2 regions of the Clostridium perfringens genome follow, and region 1 is predicted to be linked to the other one. Evidence: a T-box and tRNA genes for the amino acid it is inferred to sense, from the RefSeq annotation. Region 1 holds a T-box; the other holds one or more tRNA genes.

Region 1 (4,996 bases):
CAAGAGCAGCTTCAGGTCCTAAACTAGCTCCAAAAAATAGTGTAATTAAAGCAGATACACAAGCCTTTGGAACATTTTTGTAATCTACTCTCTTAGTTTCTTTAAATTCTGCCATAATTTCTGGCATAAGTTTTGGATATTCCCCTAAATATTTTTGACATAATCCTACTAAAATTCCACCAATACTACATACTAATATTGTCCAGTATGGTAAATTAAACTTTCCTGGTAGTTCATTCCACATAAAATGTATTCCTGAACTAACAACATACAAAAAGAGCCAACTAACAGCTCCTACTATCCCACCTAGAACTATTCCATAAAGAATTAAAATTCCTAAACTAAAATATTTTTTCATTCCTAAAGTTTCTCCTTAACTAATCCTTTGTTTTGTAATATTTAAGTATCCTTATTTATAATACCATATATTAATCCCAATAATGCAAATACCACATAATACACATCAGTTGATATTTTTAATCTCAAAAGTTCATATACCGCATTTATAAACATATAATTAAAATTAAATATACTTAATATCCAAGCAATTAATAGACCCCATAATAATCCACCTAACACTTAATCCCTCCCATATCTCACCAATGTAAAAATATCAATATTTTAAAAGATAACTTATTAATCCTATTAAAGCAAAAATAACATAATAAAAATCTTTTGATGTTTCTATATCACAAACTTCATATATAGAATTTATAACCATCTTGTCAAAGTTAAATAAACTCAAAATTCATGCAACAAATAGTCCTCCTAATAATCTACTTAGCATCCCCTCCCCCTGTAAAAATCCTAATTTAATTTTTCCTTTTAAATTTTAATTACTTATTAAAAGTTAATTTTTAATCATTGTATTAATAAAATATGGACTTAATTTAGAAAAAATAATTTTCTAAACTAAGCCCATATTTTTACTATTTCATTGGATTTTTAGAAGTTGATGTCCATTGATTATCTCCTGCAGTTTTAGGCTGTCTATCCTTTGCAGGAACCATGTTAGGATCTACAGTTGTTGATACCCATTGATTATTTGTTGCTGATTTTAATTTTTTTCCCATGAATAATTACCTCTTTCTATTTTTTATTGAAACTTGTTCAACCTTATTTTTTGTAATTATATTTTTTTCATCCTAGGTATTTATTAGAAACTTTAATTGACTTATTTTAAACTTTTGATATATAATATATAAAAACTGAATCATTAAAAGCTTTGATTAGGAGTAGTAATATTACCTCATAGCCTAAAGAGAGTTGTGGTTTGCTGTGACACAATGGTATGAAAATATGAACTTGCCTATGAGCATATGTGTGAAAAAAAGCACATACGGGAAAAACCCGTTATAAAATCGAGTGAGGAAAAGAAATTTTCCTAATAAGAGTGGTACCGCGAATATCCTTTCGTCTCTTAAATTTTAAGAGATGGAAGGTTTTTTTATTTGTTTTTATTTGATTCTAGCAAATAATATTAATTATATAGACTTAGAGGAGGATTAGTTAATGGGTAACTATAGTACTGCCATAGATAAGAAATGGCAAGAAAAATGGGCTGAATCAGGCCTTTATAAATTTGATCCAAATAAAGAAGGAGAGAAACTTTACGTTTTAGAAATGTTTTCATACCCTTCAGGTAGCCAATTACATGCAGGTCACTGGTTTAACTATGGACCAGTTGATTCATGGGCTAGATTTAAAAGAATGCAAGGATATAATGTATTCCAACCAATGGGATTTGATGCTTTCGGTTTACCTGCTGAAAACTTTGCTATAAAAACAGGAATACATCCTCAAGATTCTACAATAAAAAATATAGCTAAAATGGAAGAACAATTAAAAGCTATGGGAGCTATGTTTAACTGGGAAAACGAAGTTGTAACTTGCTCACCTGAATATTATAAATGGACTCAATGGCTATTCCTAAAATTATACGAAAAAGGATTAGCTTATAGAAAAAAAGCTCCTGTAAACTGGTGTCCATCATGTCAAACAGTTCTTGCTAATGAGCAAGTAGTTGATGGAGCTTGTGAAAGATGTTCAACAGAAGTTACTAAAAAAGATCTTACTCAATGGTTCTTTAAAATAACTGATTATGCTGATGAATTATTAGATAAATTAGATGATTTAGATTGGCCAGAAAAAACAGTTTCTATGCAAAAACACTGGATAGGAAGATCAACTGGTTCTCAAGTTAACTTTAAAGTTAAAGATAGCGATTTAAACTTTGATGTATTCACAACAAGAGTTGATACTTTATGCGGAGTTAGCTATGTTGTTTTAGCTCCTGAAAATCCATTAGTAGACGAAATAGTTTCAGCTGAACAAAAAGAAGCTGTTGAAAATTATAAAGAAGAAGCTAAAAAACAATCTGATATAGAAAGACAATCTATTTCAAGAGAAAAAACGGGTGTATTCACTGGTGCATATGCTATTCATCCATTAACAGGTAAAGAAGTTCCTATATGGGTTGGAGACTACGTTCTAGCAACTTACGGAACTGGAGCTGTTATGGCTGTTCCTGCTCATGATGAAAGAGATTTTGCTTTTGCTGAAAAATTCAACCTTCCAATAAATAGAGTTATAGAAGCTAAAGATGGTAGTGAAACTAACCTTCCATTCTGCGAGCACGGTATATTAGTTAACTCAGGTGAATTTGATGGATTAACTACAGATGAAGCTAAAGAAAAAATAGTTGAAAAACTAGCTTCAATGGGTCTTGGAGAAAAGAAAGTTAACTTTAGATTAAGAGACTGGTTAGTTTCAAGACAAAGATACTGGGGAGCTCCAATTCCTGTAGTTTACTGTGAAGAATGTGGTATAGTTCCTGTACCTGAAAGTCAATTACCAGTTGAATTACCATATGATGTTGAATTTGCTCCAGATGGAAAATCTCCACTAGCTAAGAGCGAAGCATTTGTTAATACAACTTGCCCTCACTGTGGAAAACCAGCTAAGAGAGAAACTGATACTTTAGATACTTTCGTATGTTCATCATGGTATTACTTAAGATATCCTGATAATAAAAATACTGAGGCTCCATTTAATCCTGAATTAATCAACAAAATGTTACCAGTTGATAAATACGTTGGTGGACCTGAACATGCTTGTATGCATCTTCTTTACGCAAGATTCATAACTAAAGCCCTAAGAGATATGGGATACCTAAACTTTGATGAACCATTTACTTCATTAACTCACCAAGGATTAATCTTAGGACCAGACGGATTAAAAATGAGTAAATCAAAAGGAAATACAATATCTCCTGATGATTATATAAAAGAATATGGTGCAGATGTATTTAGAATGTACCTAATGTTTGGTTTTGCTTACACTGAAGGTGGAGCTTGGAGTGATGATGGAATCAAATCTGTAAATAGATTCGTTGAAAGAATTGAAAGAATTATAGATACTGCTAGAGAAGCAATCTCAAAAGGTGAAAATAATAAAACTACAATGGATAAGGCTGAAAAAGAGCTTAACTATTGGAGACACAATACTATAAAATCTGTTACAGATGATACAGATAAACTTCAATTTAATACAGCAATAGCTAGAATGATGGAATTCATAAATGCTTTATCTAAATATACTCAAGAGAAAGAAATGAATCTTGATTTCTTAAAAGATGTAGTTTCTGATTATTTAAGATTATTAGCACCATTTGCACCTCACTTCAGTGAAGAACAATGGAGCTTACTTGGAAATTCATACTCAATCTTCAATGAAGCATGGCCAAAATTTGACCCTAAAGCTTTAGTTAAAGACGAAGTTGAAATAGCTATACAAGTTAACGGAAAAATCAAAAACAAAATAATGGTTTCTTCTGATTTAGATGAAGAAGGAATAAAAGCCGCTGCTTTAGCTGATGAGAAAATCATAGCTTCAACAGAAGGAAAAACAGTTGTAAAAGTAATAGTTATAAAAGGTAGACTTGTAAATATAGTTGTTAAGTAATATAATATTAACGTTGCAAATTTTTTAATTGATTAAAAGTTAATACTAATCTTAATAATTAACACTTTTAAATAACAAATTATATATTATACTATAAAAGGTATCTAAACGCTGAGATTTGACTCCGTTTAGATACCTTTAAACTTTACATTGTTATATGATAATTATTTTTATCAACCTTTATTTCTTTTTCAAAAACTTTATAATATTCTGATTCATGTCCTCTTAAATCAATATTGTCCATTAATTTTATATTTTTAACTATATTATTATCTATTGCTTCTAAAAACTCATCTTTATTTCTAACTAACTCTGTTTCCTTTGCAACATTATAATAAGTATATCCAAAGACTCTTTTTTCGTGGATTAACTGATTATTATCACAATTTAAAATTCCACCATCTCTAAATTGCCCCCTTATTTCAATTGGAGAATTTATTTTTATATCTCCTTTTAAATAAACCTTTGAATCTTTTCCTAAAATGTCAAGTCCAACTCCAGATTTATTTTGTAAATCAAGATTATTTAAGGTTACTACTCCATTTTCAACCTTTAATCCATTACCCTTTTCTTGATTATTTACTATTTTACAATCATTAATATGAATATTATTTCCCTCTAAAATGTTTACTGCTCTATTAAAGTTAGACTCTATGAAAACATTTTCTAAAGTTATGTCATCTCCTGATATAGTAATAAGGTTATTCTTATTATTTAAAGTTTCATCATCATCCTTACATACTATATTTAAATTTTTTAGCACAATTCCATCTCCCTGTAGTGTAAAAAAATCTCTATTAAGATTTTCAGCTAATTTAGGAACATAGATACTATATCCTTGACCATCTATTACAACATTTGAACTCTTAATATCTACTCCACTAGAAATTAAATTGCTAAGGTCAATGTCCCTTGATAATTTTATCTCTTCTAAGTTCCCATCATTTATTATTTTTAAGAATTCTTCTGTATCCCCTACTGTTTTTTCTATTCTAAAAATATTATTATATCTTTTACTATGACTTATACTTTG
Region 2 (4,996 bases), 1.2 Mb from region 1:
AGCTTCGTTTCTAGGAAGTTCAAATCTTTTTATTTCAGGATTTTCTTTTATTATTTTTTTCATCTCTTCTTCTAATTTGTTTAATTGGTCAGCAGAGAATGGTTTTTCAGTATCAAAATCATAATAGAAACCATTATCTATTGATGGTCCTATAGCTAATTTATCTTGAGGGAATAATCTTTTAACTGCAGCTGCTAATACATGAGAAGCAGTGTGGTTAAAAGCATGTTGACCTTCTTTAGAATCAAAAGTACAGATTTCTAATGAAGAATCTTCATTAACTATAAATCTTAAGTCCTCAACTTTTCCGTTTAATATACCACAACAAGCATTTCTAGCTAGTCCTTGGCTTATGCTTTGAGCTATTTCAAAAATTGATAGTCCAGCTTCAACTTCTTTTATTGAACCATCTTTAAGTGTAATTTTTATCATATTAATTTCTCCTTTCAAAATAAATTTCTTTTAATTTTCATTCATATAAAATAAAAACTCTCATCCCTCTTCTAAATATAGAAAAGGGACGAGAGTGTATATTCCCGTGGTTCCACCCAATTTGTACTTTAATAATTAAAAATAAAGTACCACTTAAAATTAATCGTAACGTGATTATGACGGACTGGATTAGAGTCACTCAGAGGTAGTCTTCAACTAATTCCATTTAAAAGTACTTACAGCTACTGTACCTTCTCTCTGAAAATGTACCAAAGTTTACTCGTCTCTTCATTGTGTTAATAAATTTATAATATTTACTTTAGATTATAAGTTTATTATTTTTGTATGTCAATGGATAAAATAAAAATAAATTCTAATTGGAATATAAGATATTATAAGGGTTTAGGTGGAAATAAGTTCTCAATATTATAAATTTTAATTCAAAAAAGTTATTAAGTTAATTAAAGTTTTTAGAAAATAATTTGCAAAAAAATCTTGAAATAGAATTTGAAAAATATTATAATAAAAACATAGTTTTGCAGGTGTGGCGGAATTGGCAGACGCACTAGACTTAGGATCTAGCGCCTACGGCGTGGGGGTTCGACTCCCTTCACCTGCACCACTTATGCGGGTGTAGTTCAATGGTAGAACACCAGCCTTCCAAGCTGGATACCCGGGTTCGATTCCCGGTACCCGCTCCAAATTAATATAAAAATATGCGGGAGTGACTCAATGGTAGAGTGTCACCTTGCCAAGGTGAAAGTTGCGGGTTCGAGTCCCGTCTTCCGCTCCATTTATGCGGGTGTAGTTCAATGGTAGAACACCAGCCTTCCAAGCTGGATACCCGGGTTCGATTCCCGGTACCCGCTCCATTTTAAAAAATATAATATGCACCATTAGCTCAGTTGGTAGAGCACCTGACTCTTAATCAGGGAGTCCAGGGTTCGAATCCCTGATGGTGCACCAAGCATCGATTTATAATCGATGCTTTTTTGTTTTTAGAGATTTTTTTGGAAGACTTCATAATTTTATTGAAGTCTTTTTTTTATTAAAATTAAATAAAGAAGTATTTCTTTTATAACTCTTAAATTCTAAACATATTAATATTCTTTAATTAATAAACATATAGGGGGATATTATTAATTAAATAGTAACCTACAAAAGATTTAAGTATTTTATAAAAATTTAGTTTTTAATAAATATTAATTTTTTAGGTAAAAAGGTATATAAACTAAAGTTAGAAGGAAATAAGAAAGAGGGTATTATAATGATTGAAGGAGATAAGGGGCTAAATATTGTTTTTACTGGAGATAGCATAACTCATGGGCCACTTCATACTAAAGGATATAGAAGTTATACAGAACACTTTAGAGAAAGATTAAAAGAAAAGTTTAAAAACAATATTGTTAAAGAGAATATTATAATTTTTAATACAGGTGTTTCAGGAGCTACAACTAGAGATATAATAAGAGATTTTAATATCTGTGTAGATATATGTGACCCTGATATTGTTTTTATAATGCTTGGAATGAATGATTCATCAAATGAAATTGTTCCTTTAGAAGAATATAGAAAAAATATATTAGAACTTATTAATAAAGTTAGAGGAATTGGAGCAATACCAATCCTTCAAACAAGTAACATAATAAAAATGGATTTAAGTAGGAAAAGTCTTAAATTTTATATGGATATTCTTAGAGAGGTTGCTAGAGGAAATGATGTAATGTTAATAGATCATTATAGTCATTGGGAGGACTTAGAAAAAGAAAATTCTAATATTAAAAATGAGCTTCTTAGTGATTTGATACATCCTAATGAAAAGGGGCATTTAGAAATAGTTAAATTTATTTTTAAGGAGTTAGATATTTTTGAAGAAGAAAGTTATACCTGTAATTTAAGTTATCCAATAAAAGCAGAAAATTATCTTCAAAGAAAAGTTGATAATAAGTGTAACAAAGAAATTCTTAATACCATAAGTAATAAAAATCCTTCACAAGAAGAATTAATTAAATATACTAAAGAAAATTTAAATGATAATTTAGAAGCTATAACAAATTTAATAAATGAAGATGAAAAGGGTATATGGGTGTTTTTAGGGGATGGATATACAAATGGTACAGGAGATACCTTTGGTTATAAAAATTATGTTGAATATGTGGAAGAGAGAATTAGATGGGAATTAAATGATGGAAGCATAAATAAAAGGGAAAAATTTATGATTAATTTTGGTACAGAAAAAGTTAATTCAGAATATTTAATGAATAACTTCGAAGATTTAGTATCAAAATATAATCCTAAAGCTGTTTTTATTATGATTGGAGGAAATGAAAAAATTAATCCAGAGGAATTTAAACATAATTTAGTTAATATAGTAAGCAAGGTTAAAAATATAAACTCAATACCTATATTACAAAGTCCAATAAAAAATGGAAGAGATATAGAAGGGTATGTAAAAGTTATAAGAGAGGTTTCTAAGGAAGAGGAAATATTCTTAATAGATAATTATGAGTATTGGGATAGGTTAAGCAAAGTTCAAAAAGAGCTTATAGAATCATGGTTAGTAGAAGGAAGAGCAAATCATAGGGGACATTTAGAAATAGCTAAGAAAATTTTTAAGGATTTAAGAATATATGATCATAATAGTTTAATATGTGGTTTTACCATAGAAAAATTTTAGTATATTAATTAATAAAAATAAAGCTGCATCAAAATTGAAGTAGCTTTGATACAGCTTTCTATATACAACTTATTGCTTTTTGCAATATGAAATCTTCTATATATTCTTCTGAATAAACTTTTCTTCCCATGAGATTAAATATTAAATCATCACTAGAGTATCCTTCTTTATAAAGTTTTAGGTTCTTAGTTAATTTTTTTAAAGAACCAGGGGTAAGACCTAACATAATTTTTATGTCATTACCAGTGTAAAAACTTTTTATAAAGAGTTCTCTTAGGTTGTTTTGCATTTCAAGTTTATAATTTAAATCTATAACTTTGTCTCTATGGGGGCCTATTTTAGACCTGTGATGTTTTTTACACAAATACTTGTAATTAAGTTTAAAATCTAAACCGCCTTCTGACCTATGAACTATGTGATGAACATCTGCATAATCACCACAAATTTCACAATAATAAGACATATAATCCTCCTTAACATTTTAATACCCATTTATAGTAATAAAATAGCATAAAAAAACAGTTTAATCAATATAACGGAGCTTTTCAGATAAAGATTAAGGTATACAAAGGAATTTAGTATTTTTTACACTTTGCTGTTAAAAAAAGTTAGCAATATAATTAAAATATAAAGGATATGAGGGGGTTTTGAGATGCATAACTTATTTCATAGAAGATCAAAGATAGAAGAAAATCCCGAGAAATTTTGGAGGGAATTAATAACAAAAAATGAAACCCTAAAAGGAAGAATGTTTAAGGATGAACCTATAACTGAAGATACGAAATACCTACATTATGTAATATTCAATAGAAAAGTTGGATTTCAAAATGTTTGGGTTATGGTACCTAACTTTAACAGATTAATAGAATTTATAGAGTATGTATTTATGCCAGAAGCATACTATAAGTGGGTTGAAGGGAAAAAGAAATTAATAACTCATATACCTTCAATTGATGTAGAAAAAATAATTTCTATGATAAATAGAAAATCAACAGAAGAAGAAAAAGAAAAAATGAAAAATGACATTGTAGCATTAAGAAAATTAAAAGGGTTAAGTGCTGATAATGGAATGAGGAAAATAAAAATATTCTGTAGTAGATTTAATAATAACTGGCTTGGAAATGATGATGAGTTTTTATACTTAAAAGCTTTTGGCAGTGCTGAAGAGCTAGGAAAGTTTGTAGTAGAAACTAATCTTCAAACAGATAGTGAGGATTCATATGAAAAAACTATAGGAATGACTACAGAAGAATGGTTTAAAGTTTGTGAAAATGCTCATAAGAATAAAGAAGATGAGGAAAAATTTAAAAAAGTTTTATTTAAACACTTAGAAGATATTGTATAAAATTAAATTTTCTTGATATTTTAAAATTGAAATCGCTTAGTATTAATAAAAATATAAAATAAATTGAAAAAAATGTTGACATTTTTTAAATAACTATGTATAATAATTTTTGTTGATTCAAGTTTGTATCTTTAGCTCAGCTGGATAGAGCAACGGCCTTCTAAGCCGTGGGTCAGGGGTTCGAATCCCTTAAGGTACACCATACTGGGATATCGCCAAGCGGTAAGGCAACGGACTTTGACTCCGTCATTCGCAGGTTCGAATCCTGCTATCCCAGCCAGTTTTTTAACTTGGTTTAAAAACTTGACAGCATATTAACAGTATGTTAATATATAAACATACTAAGCGGGTGTAGTTCAATGGTAGAACACCAGCCTTCCAAGCTGGATACCCGGGTTCGATTCCCGGTACCCGCTCCATTTTTTAAAGTTTTACTGTAAAATTATTTTAAAAAATACAATATGCACCATTAGCTCAGTTGGTAGAGCACCTGACTCTTAATCAGGGAGTCCAGGGTTCGAATCCCTGATGGTGCACCAAGC

The links. A T-box is a leader RNA that pairs with one kind of tRNA and senses whether it is charged. The one in region 1 lies ahead of leuS (leucine--tRNA ligase), so its partner is inferred to be a tRNA-Leu.
Region 2: it encodes a tRNA-Leu, which carries the amino acid that the T-box ahead of leuS (leucine--tRNA ligase) is inferred to sense. The anticodon was not compared.

Annotation. Positions count from the first base shown of each region.
Region 1 is NZ_CP065681.1:2,787,922-2,792,917, forward strand. It holds gene I6G60_RS13050 (chloride channel protein) at 1-358, opposite strand, end outside; gene I6G60_RS13055 (hypothetical protein) at 400-579, opposite strand; gene I6G60_RS13060 (hypothetical protein) at 930-1,073, opposite strand; T-box leader at 1,217-1,424, shown strand; gene leuS (leucine--tRNA ligase) at 1,513-3,963, shown strand; gene I6G60_RS13070 (pectate lyase-like adhesive domain-containing protein) at 4,109-4,996, opposite strand, start outside.
Region 2 is NZ_CP065681.1:684,542-689,537, forward strand. It holds gene thrS (threonine--tRNA ligase) at 1-432, opposite strand, end outside; T-box leader at 514-733, opposite strand; tRNA gene I6G60_RS03475 (tRNA-Leu) at 971-1,054, shown strand; tRNA gene I6G60_RS03480 (tRNA-Gly) at 1,060-1,133, shown strand; tRNA gene I6G60_RS03485 (tRNA-Gly) at 1,151-1,225, shown strand; tRNA gene I6G60_RS03490 (tRNA-Gly) at 1,231-1,304, shown strand; tRNA gene I6G60_RS03495 (tRNA-Lys) at 1,323-1,398, shown strand; gene I6G60_RS03500 (SGNH/GDSL hydrolase family protein) at 1,700-3,109, shown strand; gene I6G60_RS03505 (HNH endonuclease signature motif containing protein) at 3,168-3,572, opposite strand; gene I6G60_RS03510 (hypothetical protein) at 3,762-4,454, shown strand; tRNA gene I6G60_RS03515 (tRNA-Arg) at 4,580-4,656, shown strand; tRNA gene I6G60_RS03520 (tRNA-Gln) at 4,660-4,734, shown strand; tRNA gene I6G60_RS03525 (tRNA-Gly) at 4,800-4,873, shown strand; tRNA gene I6G60_RS03530 (tRNA-Lys) at 4,918-4,993, shown strand.